3 regions of the Paenibacillus sp. WC2504 genome follow, and region 1 is predicted to be linked to each of the others. Evidence: predicted binding sites of a transcription regulator. Region 1 holds the regulator's gene; each other region holds the start of a gene.
What was found. Region 1 encodes LexA, which represses DNA repair genes until DNA is damaged. Its sites were predicted from a motif close to CGAACATATGTTCG; they were not measured.
Positions count from the first base shown of each region.

Region 2: a site for LexA is predicted at 7,527-7,540, ahead of ACUN27_RS27970 (DNA polymerase IV). Genes of this name have one in related genera too.
Region 3: a site for LexA is predicted at 3,048-3,061, ahead of recA (recombinase RecA). Genes of this name have one in related genera too.

Region 1 is NZ_JBQZFH010000001.1:4,845,313-4,855,644, reverse strand. Features, by position in the region: gene hflX (GTPase HflX) at 1-503, shown strand, start outside; gene ACUN27_RS21965 (methionine gamma-lyase family protein) at 506-1,756, shown strand; gene ACUN27_RS21960 (MerR family transcriptional regulator) at 1,853-2,263, shown strand; gene glnA (type I glutamate--ammonia ligase) at 2,302-3,642, shown strand; gene ACUN27_RS21950 (aminopeptidase) at 3,742-4,980, shown strand; gene lexA (transcriptional repressor LexA) at 5,193-5,810, opposite strand; gene ACUN27_RS21940 (LysM peptidoglycan-binding domain-containing protein) at 5,958-6,350, shown strand; gene ACUN27_RS21935 (DUF896 domain-containing protein) at 6,491-6,673, shown strand; gene ACUN27_RS21930 (HAD family hydrolase) at 6,717-7,511, shown strand; gene ACUN27_RS21925 (1,2-dihydroxy-3-keto-5-methylthiopentene dioxygenase) at 7,585-8,124, opposite strand; gene metH (methionine synthase) at 8,342-10,332, shown strand, end outside.
Region 2 is NZ_JBQZFH010000001.1:6,205,760-6,216,091, forward strand. Features, by position in the region: gene ACUN27_RS27945 (stalk domain-containing protein) at 1-1,471, opposite strand, end outside; gene ACUN27_RS27950 (FecR domain-containing protein) at 1,495-3,294, opposite strand; gene ACUN27_RS27955 (CHASE2 domain-containing protein) at 3,327-5,174, opposite strand; gene ACUN27_RS27960 (ferredoxin) at 5,339-5,572, opposite strand; gene mobB (molybdopterin-guanine dinucleotide biosynthesis protein B) at 5,639-6,145, opposite strand; gene ACUN27_RS27970 (DNA polymerase IV) at 6,153-7,454, opposite strand; gene cimA (citramalate synthase) at 7,668-9,287, shown strand; gene ACUN27_RS27980 (TlpA family protein disulfide reductase) at 9,348-9,881, opposite strand; gene ACUN27_RS27985 (MFS transporter) at 10,016-10,332, shown strand, end outside.
Region 3 is NZ_JBQZFH010000001.1:3,529,617-3,539,948, reverse strand. Features, by position in the region: gene rny (ribonuclease Y) at 1-779, opposite strand, end outside; gene ACUN27_RS15805 (regulatory protein RecX) at 1,167-1,856, opposite strand; gene recA (recombinase RecA) at 1,935-2,978, opposite strand; gene ACUN27_RS15795 (competence/damage-inducible protein A) at 3,150-4,400, opposite strand; gene pgsA (CDP-diacylglycerol--glycerol-3-phosphate 3-phosphatidyltransferase) at 4,442-5,029, opposite strand; gene rimO (30S ribosomal protein S12 methylthiotransferase RimO) at 5,026-6,354, opposite strand; gene ACUN27_RS15780 (YajQ family cyclic di-GMP-binding protein) at 6,482-6,973, opposite strand; gene ACUN27_RS15775 (helix-turn-helix domain-containing protein) at 7,120-7,998, opposite strand; gene ACUN27_RS15770 (DUF3388 domain-containing protein) at 8,048-8,791, opposite strand; gene ACUN27_RS15765 (hypothetical protein) at 8,911-9,762, opposite strand; gene ACUN27_RS15760 (DUF3243 domain-containing protein) at 9,855-10,106, opposite strand; gene ymfI (elongation factor P 5-aminopentanone reductase) at 10,200-10,332, opposite strand, start outside.

The DNA of each region.
Region 1 (10,332 bases):
CATTCCGTGCTACCTTGGAGGAGGCCAATGAAGCCGATCTCATTCTTCATGTCGTTGACAGCTCCACAGATATGCGCAATGAGCAGATGCGTGTCGTAGGTGAAGTACTTCAGGAGCTAGGCGCGCATCAGAAGGAACAACTTACGATTTTCAACAAAATCGATGCTTGTTCTCAGGAAGAGCGAGAAATGCTGACGGCCGAAGGAGAATTTCTGAAGATCAGCGCTTTCGATCAAGAGGATTTGGAACGTTTGCGGATCGCTATTCAAGAGAAGTTGATGGGGGAGAGCAAAGAGTTTCGTATTCCTGCTGATAAAGGAGACGTCATCTCTTTGATGTACCGAATCGGAGAAGTGCTTGAGACGGATGTGGACGGCGAGGATATGGTGTTCAAAGTCCGTGTGAACAAAGATGATTATGTAAAAGTAGCTTATCAGTTGGTTGCTTATGACCAACAGGCGAAGCAAGGGCAGCAAGAGGACAGCGAGGGAGAGATTTATTAATCATGCAATTTGGGGATAAAGTCATGTCGTTGATGGAAAGTGCTGAACGCCAAGCCGAAAGCGCTTTTCGTCACATTGAAAAAACAATCGATCTGAATCAATGGAAAGTGATCAACGCTTTTCAGAAACATAAAGTAAGTGATTACCATTTTGCCTCCTCCACAGGTTATGGGTACAATGATCGTGGCAGAGAGGTGCTCGATCTTGTGTATGCGGATAGCTTTGGAGCAGAGGCAGCGCTTGTTCGACCGCATTTTGTGTCAGGAACACACACGATTGGGACGGCATTGTTCGGTGTGCTTCGACCAGGCGAACATCTACTTTACATCACAGGGAAGCCCTATGACACCTTGCATAAGGTGATTGGCAAACCTGGCGACGGCACAGGCTCGCTGCAGGACTTCGGTATAGGCTACGACGAGGTAGCCTTGCTGGAGGATGGATCGCCCGACTGGGCGGCTATCGCAGCTGCTATTCAGCCGAACACGAAGGTGATCGGCATTCAACGCTCACGCGGCTACTCCTGGCGGCAGTCGTTCACAATCGAACAAATCGGAGAGATGGTCCGATTCGTCAAAGAAGTAAACCCCAATCTTATCGTTTTCGTCGATAATTGCTATGGGGAGTTCACCGAGCTGCAGGAGCCGACACAGGTTGGTGTCGATCTGATGGCCGGTTCACTGATCAAAAACCCCGGAGGCGGCATAGCGCCATCCGGCGGCTATATTGCCGGGCGGCAGGATCTCGTGGACCTTGCCGCCTATCGATTGACCGCCCCTGGCATTGGGGGCGAGGTTGGGGCCATGCTCGGTGCTACGCGAGCCATGTTTCAAGGGCTATTCCTTGCCCCGCATCTGGTTGGGCAAGCGGTTAAGGGCTCGGTGTTCGCAAGCGCCGTATTCGAACAGCTGGGCTTCGAGAGCCATCCGCGTTGGGACGCTCAGCGGACGGATTTAATCCAAGCGATCCGTTTCACGTCGGCGGATCACCTGATCACGTTCGTGCAGGGCATCCAGAAAGCGGCTGCCGTGGATTCGCACGTGGTGCCTGAGCCGTGGGATATGCCCGGCTATGAGCATCCCGTCATTATGGCGGCTGGGACTTTCATCCAGGGCGGCAGCCTGGAGCTGTCCGCCGATGCTCCGATCCGCGAGCCGTTCATCGCGTATATGCAGGGAGGACTTACCTATTCACATTGTAAGTTAGGGGTGCTTACGGCAATCCAACATATGGTAGACAAGGGATTGCTTTGAAAAATAAGTCTGTGAACAAACCTTACACTCCTTGACACGTTTTTGTTACTTAGGTACAATATAGGAGAGGTACTTAACTTTGCAGGAGTGATTAGCATGAGTGATGAAATACGTAGAAATATGGCGTTATTCCCTATCGGGATCGTCATGAAGCTGACGGATCTAACCGCAAGACAAATTCGATATTACGAGCAGCATGAGCTTATTATTCCAGCCAGAACAGGCGGCAATCAACGACTTTACTCCTTTAATGATGTTGAACGACTACTTGAAATTAAAGATTTGATTGAAAAAGGCGTGAACATCGCAGGGATCAAGCAGGTGCTCATCCCCGTCGATAAAGATTCGGAAGATGCTACGATTTTGAACGAGCATACGGAAGTTAAACGTAAGGAACTAACCGACTCCCAACTGCACAAAATGCTTAAACAGCAGTTGATAGGCGGGGGCAAGCGTCCGGATCAGGTTTCCCTCATCCAAGGACAGCTTTCCCGTTTTTATAAATAACACTCCGTAAGCGCTTGTAAAATGAGAGGAGAATGAACGTGACTTACAACAACAACTATACCAAAGAAGATATTTTGCGCATTGCTAGAGAACAAAATGTTCGCTTCATTCGCTTGCAGTTTACGGACTTGATGGGAAGTATCAAGAACGTTGAGATTCCTTTCAGCCAGCTTGAAAAAGCGTTAGACAACAAAATGATGTTTGACGGTTCTTCCATCGAAGGTTATGTGCGTATTGAAGAGTCTGATATGTACCTGTACCCGGATTTGGATACATGGGTGATCTTCCCTTGGGTAACGGAAAGCAAAGTGGCTCGCTTGATCTGCGATATCTATTTGCCGGATGGGCGTCCATTCCCTGGCGATCCTCGCGCTATCTTGAAAACAGCGCTGAAGCAAGCGGAAGAACTCGGCTACACAGCGATGAATGTTGGTCCTGAACCGGAGTTTTTCTTGTTCAAAACCGATGAAAAAGGTAATCCGACGACTGAACTGAACGATCAAGGCGGATACTTTGATTTGGCTCCGATGGATCTCGGTGAAAACTGCCGTCGCGATATCGTGCTAACGCTGGAAGAAATGGGCTTTGAGATTGAAGCATCTCACCATGAAGTAGCTCCTGGTCAGCACGAAATCGACTTCAAATATGCGGATGCGATTAAAGCGGCCGATCAAATTCAAACGTTTAAACTCGTTGTCAAAACCGTTGCTAGACAGCATGGTCTACATGCTTCCTTTATGCCTAAGCCATTGTTCGGCATGAACGGTTCTGGCATGCACTGTCACCAATCCTTATTCAAAGGTGAAACCAATGCGTTTTACGATGAGTCCGACAAGTTAGGTTTAAGTAATGTTGCAAGACATTATATGGCAGGTGTACTTCGCCATGCCCGTTCCTTTGCAGCGATTACGAACCCTACGGTTAACTCCTATAAACGTCTCGTACCTGGCTACGAAGCACCTTGTTACGTCGCATGGTCTGCGAGCAACCGTAGTCCGATGATTCGTATCCCGGCTTCCCGCGGCTTAAGCACGCGCGTTGAAGTTCGTAATCCGGATCCGGCTGCGAACCCATACTTGGCGCTTGCTGTTATGCTTGCGGCTGGCCTGGACGGCATCAAAAACAAAATGCAGCTGCCTCCTCCAACGGATCGTAACATTTATGTGATGACGGAAGAAGAGAGAGAAAGCCAAGGCATTCCAAGCTTGCCACTCAACTTGAAACAAGCTTTGGACGAGCTGCTGCGCGATGATGTTATCTGCGACACATTAGGCGAACATGCTTTAGCACATTTCTATGAGCTCAAAGAAATCGAGTGGGATATGTACCGCACCCAAGTACACCAATGGGAAAGAGATCAATATCTGTCCTTGTATTAAGATCATTAGCAACGTTTGAAAACTAGATAAGATAGCCCGTCATGATTCAGGCGCGTCCTGAACTGATGGGCTTTTTCATGCGAAGGAGCAGGAACTCATATGGATAACTTTTTAGTCAACTTAGAGAAATATGCGGAATTAGTGGTAAAAATTGGCGTTAATTTGACCAAAGGTCAAGACCTAATGATTGAGTCGCCGATCGAATGCTTGGACTTGACGCGCCTCATTGTTAAGAAGGCTTATGAGGCTGGAGCGAACTATGTGCAGGTGAATTGGCAAGATGATTTCCTGACGCGTGCGCGCTTAGAGACGGCTCATGATGATGCACTCGACTACTACCCAGTGTGGTACACGGATATGTTGGAGCGTTTTGTTGAGAATGGCGGCGCACTTCTGAATATTAAGGTGCCGGATCCAGATTTGTACGCCGGCATTGAACCTGGTGTGATTTCCAGAGCTTCCAAAGCTATGGCAACAGCACGGTCAAAATATCAAAAATATGTAAGAACGAGCACGTTCAGCTGGTGCTTAATTAAAGCTCCGACTGCTGCTTGGGCTTCCAAAGTGTACGCGGATCTTCCTGAAGAAGAGCGGATGGATGCGATGTGGGACGCTATTTTCCGGTTCAATCGTGTGTATGAAAACGATCCGGTTAGCGCATGGCGTGCACATATTGAGCAGTTGAAGCGCGTTCGCAAGGTGCTGAACGATAAGCAATATGCAGCGTTGCAATATCGGGCCGCTGGGACAGATTTGCGCGTAGAGCTGCCAGATGGCCATATTTGGCTTGGAGGGGATAAGGCGAACGCAAGAGGGATTCGCTTTGTTGCGAATATGCCGACGGAAGAAGTATTTACGATGCCCAAACGGACAGGTGTTAACGGGACGGTTACAAGTACCATGCCGCTGAATGTGAATGGCGCATTGGTTGATAAGTTTTCGTTCAAGTTTGAAGATGGTAAGGTCGTAGATTATAAAGCAGAGGTCGGCCATGAGCATTTGACCAGGTTATTGGAAATGGACGAAGGGGCTCGCTATTTAGGCGAAGTCGCACTTGTTCCCTATGATTCGCCGATATCCAATCTAAAACGGATTTTTTACAATACAGGCATTGATGAAAATGCCTCTTGTCACCTTGCTTTGGGCAGCTGTTATCCGATCAATATGAAGGATGGGGCTTCTTTATCCAACGAGGAGCTGAAAGTAAGAGGCGGGAACACAAGTCTTATCCACGTGGATTTCATGATTGGGACGGCTGATCTTGAGATTGACGGTGTGCTTCAGGATGGCAGTTTGGAGCCTATTTTCCGTCAGGGGAATTGGGCGCTTGCGTTTTAGAAAAAGCGTGAGTAAACACGAACCTTTGACCAGTAAAAAAAACGAGGGACAAAATGTCCTTCGGTTTTTTTGTTCTATAGGGGGAACTAAACTCCCTTATTTGTAAGAAAAAGCACCTTTTGGAGACGCCTTAGCTGGATTTGGGATTGGTGTGTACAAATGCTACACAAAAAGGACCGTCAGGATAGTTCACCTGACGGTCCTTCTTAGTCTTACATATCGCGGAATAATCCAATGACACGCCCTAGAATCGTAACATTTTTCAAGAGAATTGGCTTCAAAGCAGAGTTTTCCGGTTGAAGACGGATATGATCCTTCTCTTTGTAAAAACGTTTGACCGTAGCTTCGTCGTCTTCCGTCATCGCGACAACGATGTCACCGTTGTTCGCTGTCTGTTGCTGCTTGACGATGACATAATCGCCGTTATGTATGCCGGCTTCGATCATACTGTCTCCCATGACGCTAAGCATAAACACATTGTTATCTCCGACCATGCTGACTGGAAGAGGGAAGTAGTCTTCGATGTTCTCTGTCGCCGTAATCGGCACCCCAGCGGTTACTTTACCTACGAGCGGAACACGTGCAACGGAAACAGCGAAATGAGTCTCGGCACCGTCTAAGCCAAGAATCTCGATAGCCCGAGGTTTTGTTGGATCTCGACGAATCAAACCTTTCTTCTCAAGACGCTCCAAATGCCCGTGAACGGTTGAACTGGAGGCTAGTCCGACAGCCTCGCCGATCTCACGTACGGAAGGCGGGTAACCCTTATCTTTCACTTCGTTCTTAATGTATTCTAAAATAGCTTGTTGACGCTGTGAAATCTTACTCAATAGTTATCACTCCAATACTGGGAATCATTACCCAAAGTATAACATAGAACCCGAGTTCGTACAAACATAAGTTCGAATAAATCGTTGACTCAAACGTATGTTCGTGTTATTCTAAAAACAGAACAAATGTTTGGGGGATGATTACTCATGTATATGGCCTACTCACACACTACAAATTCACGCACACCTCATAGATTAACTACCGCGTCCAAAGGGATTGCAAGCAAATTACGCAATACGAAAACAATCATTCGGTTTCTTTTCATTGCATTAATTCTGGGGACTGTGTTCTCATTCGGTGCCATGGTACAAGCTTATGCAGCGGCGTCTTCGCCGACGAGCAGCTTATCAAATCACGCTGAGACCAAGAAAGTTATTCAGGAGCAAGTTGTCATTCAAGAGGGGGATACGCTCTGGGGCATTGCGACAGCTCATAAGAAAAATGGAGAGAACATTCGTTCTTATATAGATGAGATTAAGACGAAAAATCATTTAACTACGAGCTCCTTGAAAGAAGGACAGGTTTTATTGCTCCCTTAATCATTGCTTTCCTATGGAATGGAAATAGACTAATAGAGGCTAGGAATTATTCCTATGCCTCTTTTTGTTGTTTTCTTGACATTCCACTAGAGGGATGGCAAAGTAATAGTCATATTGAATTTTTGAACTGGAGGATCACTATGAGTGACAGTATGGAAAAAAACATCGAACGCATTAATGAGCTTGCTCGTAAAGCGAAAACCGTTGGCTTAACGGATGCGGAAATCGATGAACGAAATGAACTGAGAAAAAAATATATTGAGGCTTTCCGAGGCAATCTTAAAGTTCAACTTGATTCCATCAAGTTCACGGACGAAGAGTAGTTGCTTTTTCACATAGAAACAACATTCAAAGGGGAAATGAATGATGACGTTGAAGGCTGTACTTTTTGATTTAGACGATACGCTCTTGTGGGATGACCGCAGTGTACAAGAAGCTTTTGAAGCTACTTGCGCGGAAGCAGCCAAACACGCGGCGGTGAATCCAGTAGAATTGGAAGCCGCTGTTCGTAAAGAAGCCCGTGCTTTATACGAATCCTATGAACCTTTTCCGTTCACCAAGATGATTGGTATTAATCCGTTTGAAGGACTTTGGGCTAATTTCACGCAAGGTGAAAATGAGAATTTTCGCAAGTTGGAAGCATTAGCGCCAGGCTATCGCACGGAAGCGTGGACCCGTGGACTTCGCGCGTTAGGCGTAGAAGATTCAGAGCTAGGCTACAAGCTCGGCGAGCTTTTTCCTGCTGAACGCCGCAAGCGACCATACGTTTATGAAGAAACGTTCCGTGTGTTGGATGCATTGAAGGGTAACTACAAGCTGCTTCTCCTAACAAACGGATCGCCTGATCTTCAAAAAGAAAAATTAGCTGGCGTACCAGCTATTACGTCCTATTTCGATCATATTGTCATTTCCGGGGAATTTGGTGTGGGTAAACCGGACGTTTCTATTTTCCACCATGCGCTGGAACTTCTGGGGATCAAACCGGAAGAAGGGATCATGATCGGTGATAAATTGACGACAGATATCCTTGGTTCCGGACGTGTAGGCATGCGCAATATTTGGATCAATCATCATGGGCTACAAAGTGGAGACGAGATTGTTCCTGCTAATGAGGTATCGCGCTTAGAGGAAGTTTTACAGATTATCGCTAATGCTGAATAGAGCATAACGAAAAGCCCAACGGCGGTTTGGACAAGGAGTCCTGCGCTGTTGGGCTTTCTTCTAAGATAAAGTATTAGGCTTTGATGAAAGTAGGATCTTCCACGTTATAAGCGACCCATCCATCTTTTTCAATGAAAAGACGTACGGCAACGATTTGACGATTATCCATCAATGTAAAGAAGTGGTTCGTGTTCTCAGGAACCGAGATGACATCTCCTGGCTCAAGTTCAACATCGAAATAACCGAGTTCCTCGGATTTAATGATGAAGATCCCTTTACCAGAAACGATAGCGCGAATCTCATCTTCTGTGTGTGTATGAACTTGCTCAAACTTCGTAAGCAGTTCTTCGATATTCGGTGTAGCATCGGAAAGGGAGATAACATCCCAGATTTCGTAACCGCGTCTAGCCGCCAAATCACGGATTTCCGGCTCATAAGTGCTGATGATTTGAGCTTTCTCTTCATCATTTAGTACGAATTTCTCGCGCAGTTCTTCAGGAAGCTTGTTCGCATCCCAATGTTCATATACAACTTCTTGGCTATCCAAGAAGGCTTTGACTTGCTCTTCGCCTTCGATTCGTTCATTCGTATTGCGAATTCTAATTTGTGCCATGCAGCATCCCTCTTTCTTAGTAAATATACTTGTATTATAGTGGAAATGGTGTGCGCTGTCGATGCAAGATCATAAGTTTACCCGATAAAACCTATAGGTTTTTATGATAATTCAAAATCTTTTCATAGAAGCCGTATTCTGTTACACTAAATCTTAACATAATTTGTCGATTATTTATTATCTATCGCTTCAGGATAAGTTGAAAGGGAGTCATTTCATGTCTAAACCACCGATTCAAGAGCAGCTAAAGAAAAAGATCATGATCCTCGATGGCGCCATGGGTACCATGATTCAGCAAGAGAATTTAACAGCTGAAGATTTCGGAGGCGATGATTTAGACGGCTGTAATGAAATTCTATGCGTAACTCGCCCGGATGTGATTCGTAAGATTCATGAAGCTTATTTCGCCGCAGGCGCGGATATGATCGAAACGAACACATTTGGAACGACAAGTGTAGTACTTGCCGAGTATGATTTGCAAGACCGTCACCGCGAGTTGAATCTCGCTGCAGCCAAGTTGGCGATCGAGGCAGCAAACAAATATTCAACGCCGGAATGGCCGCGATATGTCGTAGGCGCTATGGGGCCAACGACCAAAACGTTATCAGTGACCGGAGGCGTCACGTTCGACCAGCTGGAGGAAAGCTATTACGAACAAGCTTTAGCGTTATGTGAAGCTGGGGTCGATGCGATTCTTCTGGAAACATCGCAAGATACACTGAATGTGAAAGCGGGAAGCATTGGTATTCGTAGAGCTTTCGAGAAGTTGGGCTTCGAGCTTCCGATTATGATCTCGGGAACGATTGAACCAATGGGAACAACACTTGCTGGGCAAAATATCGAGTCGTTCTATATTTCACTTGAGCATTTGAAACCTATTTCTATGGGATTGAACTGTGCTACAGGCCCTGAGTTCATGCGGGATCACATTCGAACGCTGGCGGGTATTGCGGAGACCGCAATCAGCTGTTATCCCAACGCCGGATTGCCGGATGAGAATGGTCATTATCATGAATCGCCGGAATCCTTGGCCAAGAAAATGGCCGGTTTCGCCGAGCAGGGCTGGCTTAATATTGCCGGCGGATGCTGTGGAACAACACCTGAGCACATTCGTGCTATGGCTGAAACACTTAGCGTTTACAAACCTAGAATGGAATATGGGACACATTTACCCGCTGTTTCGGGGATTGAAACCTTATTTATCGAACCTGAGAACCGTCCCATCATGGTTGGTGAACGAACGAATATTTCGGGCTCGCGTAAATTCAAGCGCTTGATTAAAGAAGGCAAATTTGAAGAAGGTTCGGAAATTGCGCGTAATCAAGTGAAAAACGGAGCACACATCATCGATATCAACTTGCAGGACACGGATATTGATGAGGCTTACGCGGTAGAAGAGTTCATGCAGCAGGTGGTCAAAAAGGTGAAGGTGCCTTTAATGATTGACTCCACGTATGATCACATTATCGAGCTAGGGCTTAAATATTCGCAAGGTAAAGCGATTATTAACTCCATTAACCTCGAAGATGGCGAATCGAAATTTGCCGGGATTTTACCTCTTATTCATCGATATGGCGCGGCGGTTGTTTGTATTCTCATTGATGAACGGGGCCAGGCTGTATCGCGCGAAGCGAAGATTGAAGTAGCAACGCGTGCTTATGAATTGCTAACTGAGAAATACGGGATGAATCCGGAGGATATCATTTTTGATCCAAATATGTTCCCTGTCGGTTCGGGAGATCCGCAGTATATCGGTTCTGCAGTGGAAACAATCGAAGGAATCAAGCTGATTAAAGAGAAATATCCAAGAGCCAAAACCATTCTTGGTTTGAGTAATATCTCATTCGGATTACCGGATGCTGGACGCGAAGTGTTGAACTCGGTTTATTTGTACCATTGTACAAAAGCCGGCCTTGATTATGCGATTGTGAACACAGAGAAGTTGGAGCGTTATGCCTCTATTTCAGAGGAAGAACGTCAACTGGCTGAGGAACTGATTTACAATACGAATGATGAGACTTTGGCGAAATTTGTCGCACATTTCCGTGAGAAGAAGGTCGAGAAGAAGGAGAAGATCTCCAATCTGACCTTGGAAGAGCGCCTTGGTTCTTATGTGGTAGAAGGCACGAAGGAAGGGTTAATTCCAGATCTGGAGATTGCGCTGCAAACTTATTCACCTCTTGAAGTCATTAATGGACCGCTTATGAG
Region 2 (10,332 bases), 1.4 Mb from region 1:
CATCTGCTTGTCCCGCTTGTTTAAGCACAACGCCCGTTTCACCTATGGTTAACTCCACAGTCGTGTTGCCTTTACTTAACTGTACAATTTTTTTGCCTGCTTGTTCCAAATACTTGACTTCGAAACCAAATGTTTCACTGATTGCTCGAACCGGAACCATCGTCCGTCCATCCTGAAGTTCAGGCTGAGCATCGAAAGCAATCACTTTATCGTCATGTACGACCTTAATACCTTGGCTGGCTAAATTTGCAGGTAAATGATACGGCGTTATTTTACGGATTTTGTTGTTCGAAGCATCTGCAACGATCATATTTCCTTGAGCCGTTACAATGACGTCACTAGGATTATAAAATTCAGCTGCCCGCTCAACCCCATCTGTCTCACCTGTTTGCGCCGTACCGGAAATGGTTGTCACCTTACCGTCCAATAAATAACGAATTGCATGATTTAAGCTGTCTGCTATCAAAACTCCGCCTTCCGAAGTCACGGAGAGTCCTTTCGGAAAATCAAACTTAGCTTTCAACGCTTCGCCATCGGCGTAGTCACCGCCTGCATACAGCTCATTTTTTTCATAAATCGTATTATTGCTTAATAGTGCCGTAGATCCAGCTACCGTCTTCACAGTACCAGCTTGCAAATCAATATAACGTACGCGTTGATTGCCTGTGTCGCTCACATACAGATTTCCTTGGCTGTCCAGAGCAAGGCCGGAAGGCTCATTGAACTTTGCTTCAGTTAAACTACCATCTTGGTACTCACCAGCAAATGACGCCTCTCCAGGATGAATCAGAATTGCACGAGTAGAAGCTGCATTCAGTGTTGAAACCGTGCCGTCTGTTGCAATTTTACGAATCACATGATTCAGCGAATCCGCTACGTATACAATCCCATCATCCGTTACCGCAACATCACTCGGATGATAGAAACTCGCGTCCGATCCTTTGCCATCCTTTTTACCCGGAACACCATTTCCCGCAAGCGTTGTAACTTGACCGTTCGTGTCCACTCTACGAACCGCGTTATTCGCAGAGTCGGCTACATACACATTCCCCTTGCCGTCAACGGCCAACCCTGACGGCGCATTAAAAAATGCTTCAGAGGCCTTGCCATCAAGGAGTCCTCCCGTTGGAAATCCTTGGCTGTTCGTAGTAACTACAACCTCTGGTCCTGCGAACGTCGTGACTTTGCCTCCCGATACCTTACGAATAAGATGATTGCGAGTATCTGCAATCAGAATGCTGCCGTCAGGCAGTTGAAGAACACTGCCCGGGGCACGGAATCCGGCACTTAAGGCATCGCCGTTCACATCTTCAAAATCCCCAATTCCAGCGAACGTCGTAACATCCGCTAGAATTTGGCCAGTGCTTGAACGCAGCGCATCTGCAGACAAACCCGCCGCCCACGCGGACGAACCTCCTAGTAAAGTCGCAGCCGTAAACGTGGAAATAAGGATATATTTTAAGGGTTTCATAGGTTTCTCCTTTAATAATTCGATTAAACACCCGCAGGGAGATCTAAAGTTACCGGTTGAATGCTCGATTCGACAATGGGGATGGTTTGAACGGACGTTCCATTTTTCCGTACAATGACGATTTTCCCAACACTAACTTCTTGATGTCCATGACCATGCAAAGGAATTGTCACTAGCTTTTGAATATCAGAAACCTTGATATTGCCAGCATCCCCATAGCCCGTGACCGTGTAAAGCAGTTCTTTTTGAGCATTGCCTTGATATTCTTTGATATGTTCGACATAATTGGTACTGCTTTCCCGCCCAAAAACGGTTCCATTGACAGGAGGCATGTCATCACTGTAATAAGTATTTGCGCCATAGAACAGGTGGACTTCTACGCCATAAATATCATTAGATTCAACGAAATTTTTCAAATTAATATCCAGGTTGTAAGTATTCGGATTTGAACTTGTCTCGTTTAATGTCGCTGTTAAACTCACAGCCGGCACTGGCGTATTAGGCGTTCCTGGATCAGGATTACCTGGATTTGTATTCCCGCCAGAGCTGCCTCCGGAATTCGAATCTCCGACGGTCGGTGGTGTTACCGGCGGCTTAACAGTTTCCGACGCCTTCAACTTCGCTAATGCATCCGCTTTAGCCTTTTCCTCGGCGGCTTTCGTAGCTGCCTCTAGCTTTTTCTTCTGCTCTTCCAGCAGTTTAAGCTGCGCCTCCAGCTGCTTCTTCAGCTCAGCTTGCTTTTTTTCCTGTTCAAGCTTCTTTTTCAATTTCTCAGCTTCAAGCTTCTTCAAAAGCTCTTGCTTTTGTTTCTCTTTTTCAGCATCTACACCCGCAGTTTTATCTAAATCCTTCACTTTGCTTAAATCTAATTTCTTGTTTTCCTCAGAAATCTTTTTATTGGCCTCTGCAATCACTTTATCCATTGCAGATTGATCCAGTTTCTTTTCAGCCAGTGCTTTTTTCGCAATATTTCCGATTAAATTATCGAAATTTTGTTTCACTTTATCGAGCTCATCCGTGCTTTTCACGACTAAATTCTCATCATCGGTTACATTGCCTTCGGCAAGCTCTTTTGCTTTTTTGGCAATGAAATCCTCATTTTCTTTATCGATTTCCGCTTTGTTCAGAATGAACTCTTTGATAACTTCAGGCGATGCCTGCTTTACGAAATCATCCAGATCGAGGAAATCCACTTTCAATGCCAAATCCTCAGTTTCACCTCTGCCATCAAGTGAAATTTGTTGCGTTGGATACAAGTAGGTAACAGCTGTTTTCTGCTCCGAATCCTCGCCCGTTGTTACCGTAGAAGCAGATACCTTACCTGCCCCAACCGCCATTTTGATGGCACCTGTTACCGGATCAACCATCACAAAAAACTGCGTTCCCCGAACACCCATGACGGCAGTTGGCGTTTCCACTTCAAATTCATCATTGGAACCGGCTAATGATTTCACTTTGACCCACAGGGAACCTGCCCATACTTTAAGCTTGGACTTCTTGTTTCCATCCGAAGTGTTGAGGTCGGACACATTGATTTCCGCATTTTCCCCCAAGGTTACATCCGCATCTCCGTTGCTTAAATTAAGCGTTACAGATGAGCTCGCACCCGTATAAACTGTATCCCCTTGATTTAAACTCATACTCTCATAAACATCGTATGTTTTGGAGCCTCCGCCTTTTTTGACAGTTACTTCTCCAGATAATGCCGATACCACTGCTACCCTAACGGTTTTAGCGTCTACAGGCTTAACAAGCAGCACGGAGATCAAACTAAATATCAAACTTAAGCTTAAACATAATGAGACAAATGATTTCTTGGACATCCCCACATTAGCTTCCTCCCTAGTTTCCAACTTTACAGATTCCCGATTACTTCATATACCGCTACGGGTTTTTCTTTCCCTTTTACTTTGATTTCACCGATAGACGCAATTTCAAAAAGGTCTTTGACCCGCTCATACGTCTGCTCGCTAATGAGAATTTGCCCTGGCTTTGCATTCGATTCCAGACGTGCCGACAAATTCACGGTATCTCCGATAGCCGTATAGTCCAAACGAAGATCTTCGGAGCCAATGTTCCCGACTACAGCAGGTCCGCTATTGATTCCCAGACCGAATTTCACGCCGATCCCGTATTTCTCAATCAATTTCTGTTCAAGCACATTCGCCTGCGACTTCATTTCAATCGCTGCGCGAACAGCCATTTCCGGGTGATTGTCATATTCAATAGGTGCACCGAACATAGCCATAACACCATCACCTATGAACTTATCAAGCGTTCCATTGAATTTAAAAATCGCTTTCGTACATACATCCAAATATTCGTTCAAAACTTGAATGACTTGTTCGGGCTCCAACCGCTCTGACATTGGCGTAAACCCGCGAATATCAACGAATATCAGAGATATATCCTTGCGGCTTCCCCCGAGCTTGACATCTTCTCCAGATTGCAACAGCTCGTCTACTACCGACTTTGAAACAAATCTGCCAAAGATCCCTGTTACCCGATTGCGCTCTTTGCGCTCATCCAGGTAATGACTTACCAATGACCATATGTATATCGTGACTAACGCAAATTGCGGATAAACGAGTGGTGCAAAAGTTGAACCCGCAATATAAAAGGCTAACCATACGCCTCCATAAACCACGAACAAACCAATGAAAATAAATAGTGCGGTTTTCCCTTTGAATCTCTCAAATAAGTAAATAGCTAGTAAGGAAGTAAGTAGAATAAGACCAATTCCCACTGGTGTACTTGCATCTTTATAAAATTTGCTTTCCAACAAAGTTTGGATCATATTGGCATGGATTTCGATCCCAAACATTTTGACAGAACTGATCGGCGTAGGATATTCGTCCTGCATCGCTGTCACGAAAGGGCCCACCAATACAATACTGCCTTGCAGAGGCAAAGGATTTTTGCTATTCAAAACATCCACAAATGACAGCATCTCGTAACCGGTAGTAGCATCTACCTTCTGTCTAGGCAGCGTGAAAAACTCCGTCGTTACTTGATTTCTTTCATTCGTCGGCAAAACGACACTGCCGCGTCTCCATCTCCCCGTCGCTTCATCTCTCTTCACCTTCTCATTGTCGTCAAGAACGAGATTGGCAAGGGCGACGCTGAAAGCTGGTATGAAAGTCCCATCCTCATCCGGCAATCCAACCGGAAGCTTTCGTGCTTTTCCATCTTTATCGACAAACACATTAATATGCGCCATCTGCTGCTTATTTGTGGTTAAGGTTGTCGTTGGGTAGTCAACTCTCTCAGGCACAAGATCTCCTGCTTGCTGCTGTTTGGAGGGGTAATTGATTTGAACGGGCAGGATAACATTATGATATTTGGCTAGCACGTCAGCCAATGCCTTATCGTCTGCGGGGTTTTTGGAAGGTTCAGCTAAGACCACGTCTATGCCGATTGCAGCTGCGCCGGATTGCTCCAGCTTTTCTATCAGTTGGGCGTAGGTCGTTCGGTCCCACGGGAATTTCCCAATTGCTTTTAACGATTTCTCGTCAATCTTGACGATTTTGATCCGATCCTCAGGTTGGCGTTCTTCCACTGATTTGGCCTTACGCAACACATCTTGAAGGGGACCCTCAATAAAATAAAATAACCCGCTCGAGTTTACCGTGTAGAAATATGTCGACAACAGCATCAACACAAGTCCTGCTGCCAACGTATTGATCCATTTCTTTTTACCCATAAGAGCCTCCCCATGCATACTAGCTTCATTGTAAGATGGAGGGAAACAATTGGCAATGAATTGTTACAAAAAAATACAAATTGTAGCAGAAAAAAAGCCCAGTTCCTTTACAGGAACCGAGCTTTTTCGACATATTGTGGAGCACGCCACAAGTTTGGTTATGATTAGTTAAAAGGTGAATCCGCAACTTTGATGGAATCAGTTGGGCAACCATCTTGTGCATCCTGTAGATCATCAAACAGATCTTCTGGGATTTCAGTTACCCCTTTGTTGCCATCTCCATCAAAAATCACTTCTGCCAAGCCCTCATCATCGTAATCATAGATGTCTGGTGCTGTAGCTCCGCAAGCGCCACAAGCAATACAAGTATCTTTATCAACGAATGTATACTTTGCCATAGTTTAACTCCTCCTCATTTTATCCTCATTGTAAAATATAATATAAATGAGGACAAAGTTCAAACCTTAAAATGGATCTGCCTTAAAATACCTTTCAACAAAGTCTGCGAGAGCAAAAATGTCATTCAAATCAAGCATGGGCAGGGGTGATATCCGAGAATCCAGCGTCTCCATATCCGTTGCAATCGCTACAGGCTCGTGTTCTAGAGCTTGAATAATTTCACTCTGCTCTATTGTACGAAAGACAGCGATCTTTGGATGCTTTTCCCGCTTAAATCCTTCAACAAAAACATAATCCATGTGAGCATAAGCATTGATTTGCTCTTGCAAGTCAGGCTCGCTTTTTTTCTCATAGACATGAATAGAATCAGTAGAGATTGTTACGACAGCTTCCGCACCGGACTGCACAAAAATCGTAGAATCTGTTCCGGATGCTTCCTTATAGTGTCCATGTGCATCATGTTTCAATACAGCGACCCGTTTGCCGCGGCGTTTCATTTCAATGACTAGTTTAGCAATCAGGGTCGTTTTGCCGCTGCCGGAATATCCGGCAAAACCGATACAATGTGCCATAGTTGCCTCACTTTTCCTCTTCCTTATGCAGCGGATTGTTCTTCAAATGATCCATCTGCAAGGAAGTTCCTCTTGACTTATGGTTTCTAATAAAAGCAGAAGGGTCGTCACTCATCATACCAGCCGTCAGAATCGCATTCTCTCCAAACTTATCTCGGAGTCCATCCATGATCTTATTTAAATTTTCGCGTTTTGGCTGCTTCTCGTAATCAAATAAATCAAGCTGCACGAACGTCTCTTCTTTGCTTGTTAGATTTTGCAAGGTAATCCCCAACAACCGGACAGGATTGCCATCCTCCCATTGATGATCATATAGTTGGCAGGAAGTTCTATAGATATCATCCATATGCTCCGTCGGCGTAGGCAAAGTAACGGATCTCGTAATCGTCCTCATGTCCGGATCACGGATAGTGATTTGGATCGTCGACGTCATCAGCTCCTGCTTCCGAAGCCTTCTAGCCACCTGATCTGCAAGATTCAAGAAAACGCGGTGAATCTCTTTTCTTTCTATATAGTCCCTAGGCAGCGTAGTCGTATGGCCGATAGATTTGCTTTGCTCTTGCTCGGGATTAACCGGCGAGTTATCGATCCCATTCGCCGAACGCTTTAGATGTGGGCCCATAACGCCAAAATGCTTGCTTAGCAGTAACTCGTCGCCTTCCGCCAGTTGACCCAGTGTAAAGATGCCGAGCTTTGTCAGCTTGTCCGCTGTCTTTTTGCCGATGCCATATAAATAGTTGCACGGTTTGTCCCATAAGACAGTAGGCACGTCCCGCAGGCGCAGAACAGAGATGCCATTCGGTTTTTTCATATCCGAGCCCATTTTAGCTAATAATTTATTTGGTGCAACGCCAATGGAACAGGGCAACTGCAGCTCATTCATAATCCTTTGCTGGATGGTACCGGCAATTTCAAGCGGGGTCCCGAATTGTTTGGATCCTGTAATGTCAACAAAACACTCGTCAATCGACATCGATTCGACCATGGGGGAATAGCTGTAGGCGATTTGCATAAACCGTCTTGAAAAGCTGCGATACAACTCAAAATCAGGACGGATAAGCATCAAATCAGGACATATTTTCAACGCTTGTCCAACCTGCATGCCTGTCTTAATCCCCATCGATCGAGCCGCATAAGAGGAAGTAACAATGATCCCTCTGCGGAGCTCGACGCTTCCTGCAACTGCGATGGGTTTACCTCTATATATTTCTGGCTCGACAGCCTCATGGACCGAACAATAGAATGCATTCATATCGATATGCAAAATAACTCTGCCTTGCTTGGGATAGTGATGCTCGACCGTCGTCATTTCACAACCCCTTCCATATTCAAAAAACTAGATGAAAGTCATTTTCAGCATACAAAAAAATATGGGTTCAAGCAAACGCATTTTTGAGTTATGATGTCATTACCCGTAATATTATGTTATAATCGTAAATTATACATTAGCGCTTTAAAGCAAGCATATTAACCTACACATACGTATCCAAGTCATTTTTGCTAGCTTTTGAAGGAGGAACCCATGCCAACATCAGTCAAAATCTTCGACACTACCTTACGAGACGGAACTCAAGGAGAAGGCATCAGCCTATCTGTTGAGGATAAAATTAAAATTGCCCGTAAGCTCGATGAGCTTGGGGTTCATTATATTGAAGGCGGATGGCCGGGCAGCAACAGCAAAGACATCGAATTCTTTGAGCGTGTCCGCGACATGAAGTTCACCAATGCCAAGATCACCGCCTTCGGAAGCACTAGGCGCAAAGATTCTCTTGCTTCAGATGACATTAATCTGAACAGACTTGTTGAGTCAGGTGCGCAGGTAGCAACCATCTTCGGGAAGTCATGGGACTTCCACGTGCATACGGCTATTCAAACGACGCTCGAAGAAAACTTGGCCATGATCTATGACTCCGTTCTTTTTTTGAAAAGCTCCGGATTAGAAGTCATTTATGATGCAGAGCATTTCTTTGACGGCTACAAAAACAACCCGGAATACGCTTTGCAAACGATCAAAAAAGCCCAAGAAGCAGGTGCAGACTGGATCGTATTATGTGATACCAATGGAGGTTCGCTTCCTGGTGAAGTAACCGCAATCGTGACGGCAGTGAAGCAGCATGTATCAACGCCTGTTGGCATCCATGCACATAACGATTGCGAGTTAGGTGTAGCCAACAGCCTTGCTGCCGTTCAAGCTGGTGCCGGACAGGTTCAAGGTACGATTAACGGCTACGGCGAGCGCTGTGGGAATGCGAACTTGAGCTCGATTATCCCTAACCTTCAACTGAAGCTGGGATACCACGTTATCACTGAAGAACAATTGAAAACATTAACACCGGTTTCCAGGTATATCAGCGAAATTGCCAACATGCATATGCCGATCAACCAGCCTTATGTCGGCAACGCTGCTTTCGCCCACAAAGGTGGTATTCACGTATCTGCAATTCTTAAAGACGCAAGCACGTATGAGCACACGAAACCAGAGCTTGTCGGTAACAAACAGCGCGTCCTTGTCTCAGAACTTGCCGGCCAAAGCAATGTGCTTGTCAAAGCGCAAGAGCTGAACTTAGACTTCGATAAAGAGCATCAGAAAACCAAAGAAGTGATCGAGAAGATTAAAGATCTGGAACATCAAGGCTACCAGTTCGAGGGTGCTGATGCGACACTTGAGCTGCTGCTGCGTGAAGCATTTGAAGGGCTTGAAGAGATCTTCACTTTAGAATCATTTAAAATGCTTGTTGAGAAATCCGCGAACCAATCCGTCGTATCGGAAGCCATCGTTAAGGTTAAGGTGCATGGCGAAACAATCTACACCGCGGCTGAAGGAAACGGTCCCGTCAACGCCTTGGACAACGCTTTACGCAAAGCGCTAATCCAGTATTACCCGGATATTAAGAACATCCACCTATCCGATTATAAAGTTCGTGTCCTTGACGAGAAAGGCGCAACAGCCGGTAAAGTTCGTGTCTTGATGGAAACAACAGACTTTAACACCACCTGGAATACGCTAGGGGTCTCCAGCAACATCATCGAAGCCAGCTGGTATGCGCTAGTGGACAGCTTGCGTTATGCACTGATCAGTAGACAACGTGTTGAGCCCGCTAACAAAGAGCAGAACGAGCGACTTGGTTTGATCAATCACTAAGACTAACACACAGACAAAAGCTGCAAATTGGCCCTCTGAGGCTAACTTGCAGCTTTTTTGTCATCCCTTGATGAGACCCGCAATCTTCTTATCCAACTCTTTTGGCGAAAGCACGTGAATAACCTCACGGACGACGCCATTTTTGTCAATCAGAAAACTGGTTGGAATCGCAACAACCCGGTACGCATCCGCGTTCGTTCCCTGCTTATCTAACAGCACTGGGAAAGGATATTTATACGTTTCCACGAACTTCTTGATATTCTCCATTTTATCCCCAGGCGTCACATTCACCGCGTACAAATCAAACTGTCCTTGGTATTTGTTATATACATTCACCAGATCCGGCGCTTCTTCCTCACACGGACCACACCAGGATGCCCAAAAATTAACGAGCAAAGGCTTCTCGCGCGGACCACCAATCGTGTACGCCTTTCCATCAAGCCCAGTCAAGGTAAACGAAGGGGCAAGGAAATTCACCTGAGGCGCTTGTTCTGTCGGCATTAGGGTCTGTTTATTCTTATGCTGGGCGTTTTGATAGATAGCTATCCCGGCTAATACGACGACCAATACGATCACAAATACATTCTTCTTCAAAAATGTGTTCACCTCCATTGTCTATATTATCTCCAATTCAGCCTAATTTCCAACATCGGCAAATCAACAAAGTATGCTTTCCCCATTTAAGGGAAAAGTAAGTCTACCAATTGCTCTGAAAGGAATAATCAAAAGTGAACAAAGTTGCAACATCCAACCCCAGAACGAAAAACAGATTTAGCGACCATGCCAGCAACGGCTCGAACAACTCGTCAAACAACAAATCGAACAGCAAATCCAAGGATAAGTCAAGCAAAGGGTCCATATGGGAATATATTGCGTTAGCAACAATTCCTTTAGTTCTCGTCTTAGGGAATTCCATGCTAGTCCCCATTTTACCTGATCTACAGGAAAAAATGGGCATCTCCCGCTTCCAAAGCTCCCTTGTCATTACACTTTTCTCGATTGCAGCAGGCGTCATTATTCCGGTATCCGGCTATTTGTCAGACCG
Region 3 (10,332 bases), 1.3 Mb from region 1:
CGAGCAATTTCGCGACGAATTGGATCAAATCCAGATAAAATAACTGCTTCTGGCGTGTCATCAATAATAAGGTCAATACCCGTTAATGTTTCCAATGCACGGATATTACGTCCCTCACGACCGATAATACGGCCCTTCATTTCTTCATTTGGTAGTGAAACAACTGAAACGGTCGTTTCAGCAACATGATCTGCGGCACAACGTTGAATGGCGAGCGTGATGATTTCACGGGCTTTCTTATCGCCGTCTTCTTTGGCCTGTTGTTCGATTTCTTTAATAAGCTGTGCGGTCTCGTGTCGTACTTCCTGCTCCACATTGGTAAGAATGATGCTTTTCGCTTCTTCCATTGTAAGTCCTGAGATACGCTCTAACTCCGAAACCTGGCTTTTATAAAGCTGATCAATTTGATTTTGGGTATCCTCGATCCGCTTCTCTTTGTTGGAAACTTGCTCTTCTTTACGCTCGAGAGATTCTAATTTTTTATCCAGCGATTCCTCTTTTTGCAACAATCGTCTTTCTTGTCGTTGAATTTCATTCCGACGCTCACGAATGTCTTTTTCAGCTTCGGACCTAAGCTTATGCACTTCGTCCTTTGCTTCCAGAACCGTTTCTTTTTTCAGTGCTTCTGCTTCTTTCTTAGCAGCTTCTCTAATCTGCTCAGCGGCTGTTTCAGCACTGGAAATTTTCGCTTCTGCAAGAGATTTACGGATAAAATAACCAATCCCTAAGCATGCAGCTCCAACAATGAGAATGATCGCGATCCAGATGAAAGTCATCATCTTGTTCACCTCCTCGTTGGTTTCTCCAAGGTGTTAGCCTGGGATTCCGTTCGGTTTTTTAATCCGATTTTTAATTGTTTGACTAGTCATACATACCCTAAAGTAAAAAGAGTATGGCTTTTAAATGAATGCGCACTGTGCGTAAGAGGCACTATAGTGCTAATAATCCATAATCAACAGTGTAAAAATTGGCGGTTTTTACATCTGTCCTCTCAAAATCAATGAAATAAGTATGATTTTGAATACATTATGAAAATATACACTGTTATTTTATCTTTTGTCGAAGAAGCTTGTCAAGCGATAGTCCATGAGAAGATCATCATGCCCAACTACGTACCCTTTTATTCATTCATGTTGTTAAGTAATTTCAGTTAATATTTAACAACATTAATCATCGAAGGAATCATCATGGATTTCAAAATCATCTTCACTCGGCTCGCTGCTCAATTGCCCAAGCACCTTCGTCACTACGGCCCCCGTGTACCCTCTGCGCATTAGAAAAGCTGCCGTCTTTCTCTTCTTGTCAAAAAGCTCACCTGAAGTTTGCTTCCATTTCGTTTGAGCAAGTTTCATGGCTCCAGCTATTTCATCTTCCTGATTGATGTTCTCCATTGCATGTTTAACCAATTCTTTATCGATACCTTTTTGCTGCAGCTCTTGACGAACGAGGTTGCGGCCTTTCTTTTGAGAAATAATCCGGCTGTCCGTCCACATTTTAGCAAATTCTTCATCATTCAGATAATTTTGCGAAGCTAACTTCTCAATCACCCATTCGATAATGGGTGGTTCATAACCAGATTCTTTGAGCTTGCGTTTCAACTCGCTCGATGAATGCGGTCGCCGGCCAATCGCTCGCAAAGCCTTCATATACGCATTATTCTGCTCTTCATCTTGAATGATTCTCTCCATATCTTGGAGATCTACACTCTCTCCTTTTACTAACCGATGCTTAATCAGAATGTCTTCGTGAACGGAAAACGCGTACTCTTCATTCAAAAATATATTATAGCGGTGCTTCCCCCGCTTCTGTTTCTCTACTAGTGTGATGATAGACATCTGCTGTTCTTCCTGCTCCAAGCTTTCTAGCCCCTTTCATGCACGAAAGCACCCTAACCTAAGGTTTAAGGTGCTTTCACGGTATCATATCATCGAATCTTACTCGAAAGCCGCTTCTAACTCATCGTCTTCCTCGTCTACATTTGGCCCGACAGCAACAATCAAATTGCTGTTTTCACGGATTTTTTGTTCGATTGTTTCGGCAATTGCTTTGTTATCTTTCAAGAATTGCTTTGCATTTTCACGACCTTGGCCTAAACGCTCACCCTCATAGGAATACCAAGCTCCGCTTTTATTCACGATATCCATCTCAGTTGCGATATCAATGATACTGCCTTCACGTGAGATTCCTTCACCGTACATAATATCTACTTCCGCTTGTTTGAACGGAGGAGCTACTTTATTCTTAACGACCTTAATTCTCGTGCGGTTACCGACCATATCGTTACCTTGCTTGATCGTTTCTATGCGACGAACATCCAGTCGAACGGAGGAATAAAACTTCAGTGCACGGCCACCAGGCGTTGTCTCCGGGTTTCCAAACATAACGCCGACCTTCTCACGCAACTGGTTAATGAAAATCGCAATAACCTTGGATTTGTTAATTGCACCAGATAGCTTACGAAGTGCTTGAGACATCAGACGTGCTTGCAGACCCACGTGAGAGTCTCCCATTTCGCCTTCGATCTCTGCTTTAGGTACTAGTGCCGCTACAGAGTCAATAACGATAATATCAACCGCGCCGCTTCTTACAAGCGCTTCTGCGATCTCTAGTGCTTGCTCACCAGTGTCAGGTTGAGAGAGCAACAGCTCATCTATGTTAATGCCTAGCTTACTTGCATAAGAAGGATCCAAAGCGTGCTCTGCATCGATAAATGCAGCTTGTCCGCCAACCTTTTGGACTTCAGCGATCGCATGTAAAGCTACAGTTGTTTTACCTGAGGACTCAGGTCCGTATACTTCAATAATTCTTCCGCGTGGGAATCCACCTATTCCTAGAGCAATATCAAGGGCTAACGCTCCGCTTGAAATCGTTTCAACTTGCATATGCGTTGACTCTCCAAGCTTCATGATGGAGCCTTTACCGAATTGTTTCTCAATTTGTCGTAATGCATTATCAAGTGCTGCGCGACGGTCTGTCAAAACACTCACTTCCTTCTATCATTATAGGTATATGATAACTTGTTTCGGGGTGTTTGCCAAGTACTTTTTCGAACATACATTCGACTTTTTCGCGAACAAACAAAAAACCGCAACAAAGTTATCGCTTTGTTACGGTTCTTCCGTTAACACTTATTTGATTATATGCGAACTCTAGCTTTCTTTCAACTGTTTCCAAAGGTGGTAGAGCGCGCTCTTCGCGGATCTGTGTTTAATCGATTCCCGATTGCCGGAAAGCTGCAGCGTAATGACTTGTGTCTCCGCGTTCTTTTGCGCAAATCCTATATACACAAGCCCGACAGGCTTGCCTTCAGACCAACCAGGACCGGCTACACCGGTTACGGAAATGCCAAAGTCACTCCCCGTTGTCGTGAGCAAGTTCTCTGCTAAGATAACCGCTGTTTCGCTGCTAACGGCACCTGGCGCGCCTTCACCTTCCAGCACATCCATAGGAACACCGAGAAGTTTATGTTTTAGCGCATTGGAATAACAGATAATCCCCCCCAGGAAAGAGCTCGAACTCCCGGGTATTGAAGTTATTAAATCACTGAGCAAACCGCCTGTGCAGCTCTCAGCAACTGCAAGCGACAACTTGCGTTCATCCAGCATTTTCAAAACTATCGTTTCAATCGGTACGTCTTGATCCGCGTAAATATGCTGGCCTAAACGGCTTCTAATCTCTTGTTCAGTCGCAAACAGTTTACGCTCGCCCTCTTCCGCCGTTTGCGCGCGGGTCGTCAGACGAATCGTCACTTCGCCTTCTTTGGCATATGGAGCAATGGTTGGGTCCGATTGTGCCTGAATCAAATCAATTAATTGATGCTCTAAATTAGATTCACCGATGCCGGCAAATTTAAGCATTTTGGAATAAAGCGGAACTTCATCATGCATAACCGCATGCAGCCAAGGAACCGCATAATTGGTAAACATGGGCTTCATTTCTTTGGGCGGGCCAGGCAGAAGAATGAAATGAGTTCCTTCAAACGTGAAGGCAACACCTACCGCTAGTCCTGTTTCGTTATGTAATGGATCACTGCCCTCAAGCATTAACGCTTGACGCCTGTTGCTTTCAACCATATGTATGCCGCGTGATTGAAACATCTGGGTGATTGCGTTCATGGACGGCTCATGAATGATTAACTGACGACCTACGTAAGCCGCTAGGACATCTTTTGTTAGGTCATCCTGTGTAGGTCCCAAACCACCTGTGCAGATGACCACGTCGGCTCTGGAAGCGGCTAACGTGAGGCTTTCCAGCAATCTCTGCTCATTATCACCCACTACGGTTTGGAAATATATATCCACACCAATTGCGGCGCACTCCCTAGAAAGAAATTGAGCGTTCGTATTCGCAATTTGTCCAAGCAAGAGCTCTGTTCCAACAGCAACGATTTCTGCTTTCATCCCAGCATCCTCCTAGAATAGAAAAAAACCAATAGGATGACCTATTGTGTCTTTTCTGAAAAGTCTATGACATGTTTATTTTTCACAAAATACTCGATACCTGAGTAGACCGTAATGATGGCCGCTGCCCAACTTGCTATGACATCAAAAGGAAAATCTACAAACGTAAACGGAAAATTATTGATAAGTAGCGCTATGATGGCTGTAATCTGAGCTGCCGTCTTTGCTTTTCCCCACTTACTAGCCGCCATCACTGTGCCTTCCAGCAGAGCAATTTGGCGAAGACCAGTTACAGCCCATTCTCTACTGATAATAACAATGACGATCCAAGCATCTACTTTACCCATTTCCACTAGTGAAACGAGCACAGCCGTAACAAGCAGCTTATCCGCCAAGGGATCAAGCAGCTTGCCTAAATTGGTTACTAGATTGCGTTTTCTGGCAATATAACCATCTAAACTATCTGTGCTCGCTGCAATAATGAAAATAGTAGCAGCAATAATTTGATTATACGTAATGCTAAATTCCTCAATCCGTATATGAGGGAATTTCACCTTAATCAACAGAAAAAACATGATGATCGGTACTAGTAAAATCCTCGCCACGGTGATGCGGTTGGCCAGGTTCATGCAATTACCTCCCCAGATAAGTCAAACTCATAAGAGTGGGTAATACGAACTTTGGCGAGTTCACCGATCGTTAGTTTACCATTCGATACGAATACCTCCCCATCGATCTCGGGAGCATCAAATTGAGAACGCCCAATATACACATCACTTCTACCATCGTACCGCTCAATCAGTACATCAATTTCTTGACCGATACGGCGTCCGCCGCGGATATTCGAAATTTCTCTTTGGATTTCCATGATCGCATTCGCACGATACTCTTTCACATCATCAGGCACTTGATTCGGCAAACGTGCCGCCGGAGTATCATCTTCTTTGGAATAAGCAAAAACGCCAAGGCGATCGAACTGTACATCTCGAACAAATTGTTTCAAGTTCTCGAAATCTTCTTCCGTTTCTCCCGGGAACCCTACAATAAGTGAAGTCCGAAGCGCAACATCCGGGATCGATTCGCGAATTTTGCGAACCAACTCACGGGTATCCTTTTGACGGCCAGGTCTACGCATACGTTTAAGAATAGAATCTTCGCTGTGTTGAAGCGGCATATCGATGTATTTACATACTTTCGGGTTCGTCGCCATCACTTCGATTAACTCATCGCTAAAGAAACCAGGGTATGCATAGTGCAGACGTACCCACTCGATGCCTTCTACCTCGCTCACTTTATTTAAAAGCGTAGGCAGCATAAAGCTATCATACAAATCTGTACCGTAATTCGTAGAATCCTGTGCAATTAAGCTAATTTCTTTCACGCCTTGTGAAGCCAAGTTTGCTACTTCTGCTACAATGGACTCCATGCTTCTGCTCTTGAAGCTGCCGCGCATGATCGGAATACTGCAGAATGTGCAGGCATTATCGCAACCTTCGGCGATTTTTACATACGCTGTATATCTAGGCGTTGTAACAAGCCTCGGCAGGTCCGCATCATAGTTAAATACCGGATTCCCAACAAGAACCGGTCTTTTCCCGCGCAGAGCCTCATCAACAATATCATTGATTTTGTCAAAATCTCCCGTTCCCACGATTCCGTCAATCTCCGGCATTTCATCGAGCAGCTGCTTTTTGTAACGCTGGGTTAAGCAACCTGACACGATAAGCGCCTTAAGATTCGCTGTTTCTTTGAGTTCTGCCATATCCAAAATTGTATTTACGGATTCTTCTTTCGCTGCATCAATGAACCCGCAAGTGTTCACGATAATGACAGTGGCATCTTCCTTGTTATCTACAAGCTGAAAACCACGCCCATGTATTAATCCAGCCATAATCTCGGAATCGACCATATTCTTCTCGCATCCGAGGGTTACTACTTTAACCTTTTCTGTCATGAAAGAAACAACCTCCAATAGTCCTAAAAACGCTCCCTACAAGTATAATACAAGCCCTATAGGGTGTCAAAATGTAAAAACCCCCTAGCAGCAGGGGGCTTCTCTTTCAATAACATGGTATGTATGCCTATTTTAAGTTTACAAATTGCAGATCAAGAGGAATCTCCGCCTTGCGAAGCAGAGCGATAACAGCCTGCAAATCATCACGGCTCTTGCCTGTTACCCGAATTTGATCTCCTTGTACTTGCGTTTTCACCTTAAGTTTCGAATCACGAATCAGGATGTTGATTTTTTTCGAATTTTCTTGATCGACACCTTGTTTCATACTGATTTTCTGTCTTACAGTCGAGCTGGCAGCTGGTTCTACCTTGCTGTAATCGAGATTTTTGATCGAAATCCCGCGTTTTGTCATTTTCGCATGCAGGATATCTAGAACATTCTGAAGCTTGAATTCGTCATCCGAAGTAACGACTAATTGATCTTTTTCTAATTTAATGCTGCTTTTGCTGCCTTTAAAATCAAAGCGGGTTGCAATCTCTTTTTCAGCCTGTTGAATGGCGTTATTTAACTCCTGCATATCCACCTTGGATACAATATCGAACGAACTTTCTGAACTCATCTTAGACCAAACACCCTTTCCATCAAATTACAATAGCATTATAGCAAGAAGTCTAATAAAAAGAAACATCCCGCAGCCCCACGGCCTAGGATGTCTCTTGAGGAAATGATTTCATTACCCGGGAAAGCGCAGGAACTGCCAAAATGCTAGTTTTTTTGCAAGTTCAGCTGTACACGCTTTGGATTAGGTGTATCACCAACAGGTACCACGGTGCCGTTCACAGTAAGCTCTAGCGCACTTGCTGCTCCTACATTCAGATAGGCGGAACTTGTCAAATCAAAGGCGTCGGTATCGCCTGCTTTGTAAAGTTTTTGTCTTAACATGTCTTTACCGCCACCATCTGTAAGGGCATCAATTCGAATCCAGCAGGAACCGTTTATTTTCATCTGTATGTTTAAATTCGCAGTGCCAGTAATCGTGTAGTTATCTACGCCTTTTTCGTTGCTGCTAAATTTAACTTGTACCGCTGGTGGCGTCGGTGTCGGTGCCGGTGTTGGGGTCGGAAGAGGCTCCACTTTACCTTCACTGGAGGCATTCGTTGAAGTTGTCGGAGTCGTTCCTGCCCCGGGATTCGTGGTATCCGTAATTCGCGGAGACTGCGTTTGAGAAGGCTTTTCCCCTGCCGGTGTTCCCTTATAGTTCTTATATGTATAATAGTACACAATTCCGAAAATGAGCAAAATGAAACAAATAAACATAACGCTTGACGCCCAACGGCTCATTTTCTCTGTATTACGAACGCTCGTTCGATTTTTACGAATTGTTTCTACTACCGGTTTTTCCACGACTGGAGAAGGATTCGTTGTCTCGTACATATTCAACACTTCAGTTGGATCCAACCCTACCGCTTCGGCATAGCTTTTGATAAAAGCTCGTACATAAAAGCTTCCTGGCAGCACTTTATAGTTTCCTTCTTCAATGGCTTCAAGGTAGCGTTTACGAATTTTTGTAACTTCCTGCAAATCATCTAGCGAAATCTTTCTTTCCAATCGTGTCTTGCGTAAAATGTATCCAAGATCAGACATAATGGTCACCTCCCCACGGGAATCTCATTAGTTAATGACGTTACAAACCTTAAAATGGTTCGGACGTATACGTAAATGAATCGTAATTGATTTCCTCATCCGGGCTGTTACGAAGCTCAATAATATAATCAAAGTGATTATAAGTGTATTCCGATTCGCGAATAAATATATCCGGATGCTCGATTACCTTCGTAGAAGGCATAGCCATGATATCCTGTAAAAGACTATGATGCTTCTCATTCGAACGAATCGTGGAAACGATTCCGTCAATAATAAACACATTGTTAGGCGTCATCTCATCTTCGGATAATTGGCTGCGAACCGTCTGACGAAGCAACGTGGAAGAAACGAATGTCCAGCGTTTATTTGCACAAACACTTCCTGCAATAATCGATTCCGTCTTGCCAACCCGAGGCATGCCGCGAAGCCCGATCACATGATTACCTTCACGTTTGAAAACCTCGCCAAGGAAGTCAACCAATAACCCTAACTCATCACGGGTAAACCGGAATGTTTTGCGATCATCCGAATCACGTTCGATATATCGACCATGACGTACAGCCAAAATATCCACGAGCTTGGGTGGACGCAATGCCGTAATAGTAATATTATCTACTTTTTTCAGCATTTTACCCATTAAGTCAATTTTTTCTTCATCGTTAGTTTGAAGAAGCATACCGCGCGTACGATCTTCAACCCCATTAATGGTTACAATATTAATATCCAACATCCCCATTAAGGAAGCGATATCCCCTAATAACCCGGGACGATTTTTGTGAATCTTATACTCCATATACCATTCTTTAACGTCCAATCCTTCCACCTCATCGCTGTATCTGTAACGTCCTTTTGTTAGCTCTTCAAATAAATTCTACAATTTTCGCCAATTTCCTTCTGTAAAGAAGCACGAATTTATTTCATTTTGAGTTCAGTAAGCTCTTTTTCATTATAATTTAAAGCGCCTTTCTGCCATGACTTACTTGTCATTACAAGAAGCCGGTCATCGAGAATTTGCGGCCAGTTAAGCTCAGCTGATAATGAATTAGAAACATCTATGACAGATGTTCCCAGCGTTTTTGCTTTTTGCAGCTGCGCTTCTGTCGCGGGAGAATAGAAAATAATCCAAGCAGCATAGTGCTGTCTCGTTTGGAAAGCTAGCTGCTGAAACCATTGTTCATTATTATCAAGCAAAACAATGTGGTCCGCTTCTTCCGAAGGTGCCCATGCGGAAGGAATCGGGCGATCGCTTCTCGTTACCCATTCCACCGTAACATTCTGAGCCATGAGATTTTGAATCCACTGATTCTTCAAGTTTTCAATCTGTTGAGAATCAATTTGCAATAACGCAGCTTGCTCAATGGCTGTGCTCGCACTCCCGTTTACATCCAACTGACTCTGTAATAATGTCCATTTACCCGGATTTAACCCCTGCTGAATCACCCCATTGGCCGAAGGAAACAAATCGTTGCCGATAACATATATGTAATCGTACGAGCTTGCTTTCAATTTCGTGAGCACACGATCATCCACTGCACTCAAATCGTTAATCCAATCATAGGCGATAAAATTGGCGTCTCTCCACTTTTGAAGCGCACTCCCAATGGAGTCCTTAGCGGTTTGAGATAAATTAACGCTAGAAAGCATCAAGACAGATAATTTCTTATCCAATAACTCCTGTTTGATAACTGGAATACCTCGATTTCCACAGCCTGCAACAATAAAAGATAAGAGCAAAATCATAAGCATAGAACGTTTGATAATCATAAAATTCGATTCCTTTCTACCTAAGAAAGCGTGCAAAAGCCTCCGAAAGAGGAGGCTTTCACATAGTACCCTATTGAATTGTAAAACGGTTATTAACCTTTGTCTACTAATTTTACCATGAGGCGGGCAAGCGTACGTTTATCCTGCTCATCCCCGGCATCCCATAGCTCTTTGAGCACACGTTCCTGCTCATTTTCCGGATCAACTTTATCAGCTAGGAATTCACCAATTTGAAAAGCGAGCTTTGAGATGGTTTCATCACTCATCCCCGCATGTCCAGCTTGACTAACCCGTTCAGCCAGAAACTCTTTCCACTTGTCAAATACTTTAAGTACTGTAGCCATTGTAAGAAGCCTCCTTTGAGTTATGAGAGATGGTCATTACATAAGTAATATTCGCTTCTCCCACTAGAATTATGCGCGCTTCTTACAATGACATTAAGTTAACCATCCACCATTAGGGCTTATAATTTGACCCGTGATATAGCCGGATTCAGGCAAGGCCAAGAAATAAACGAGCGAAGCCACCTCATAAGGCATTGCAAAGCGGCCGACCGGAATTTCGCTGGCA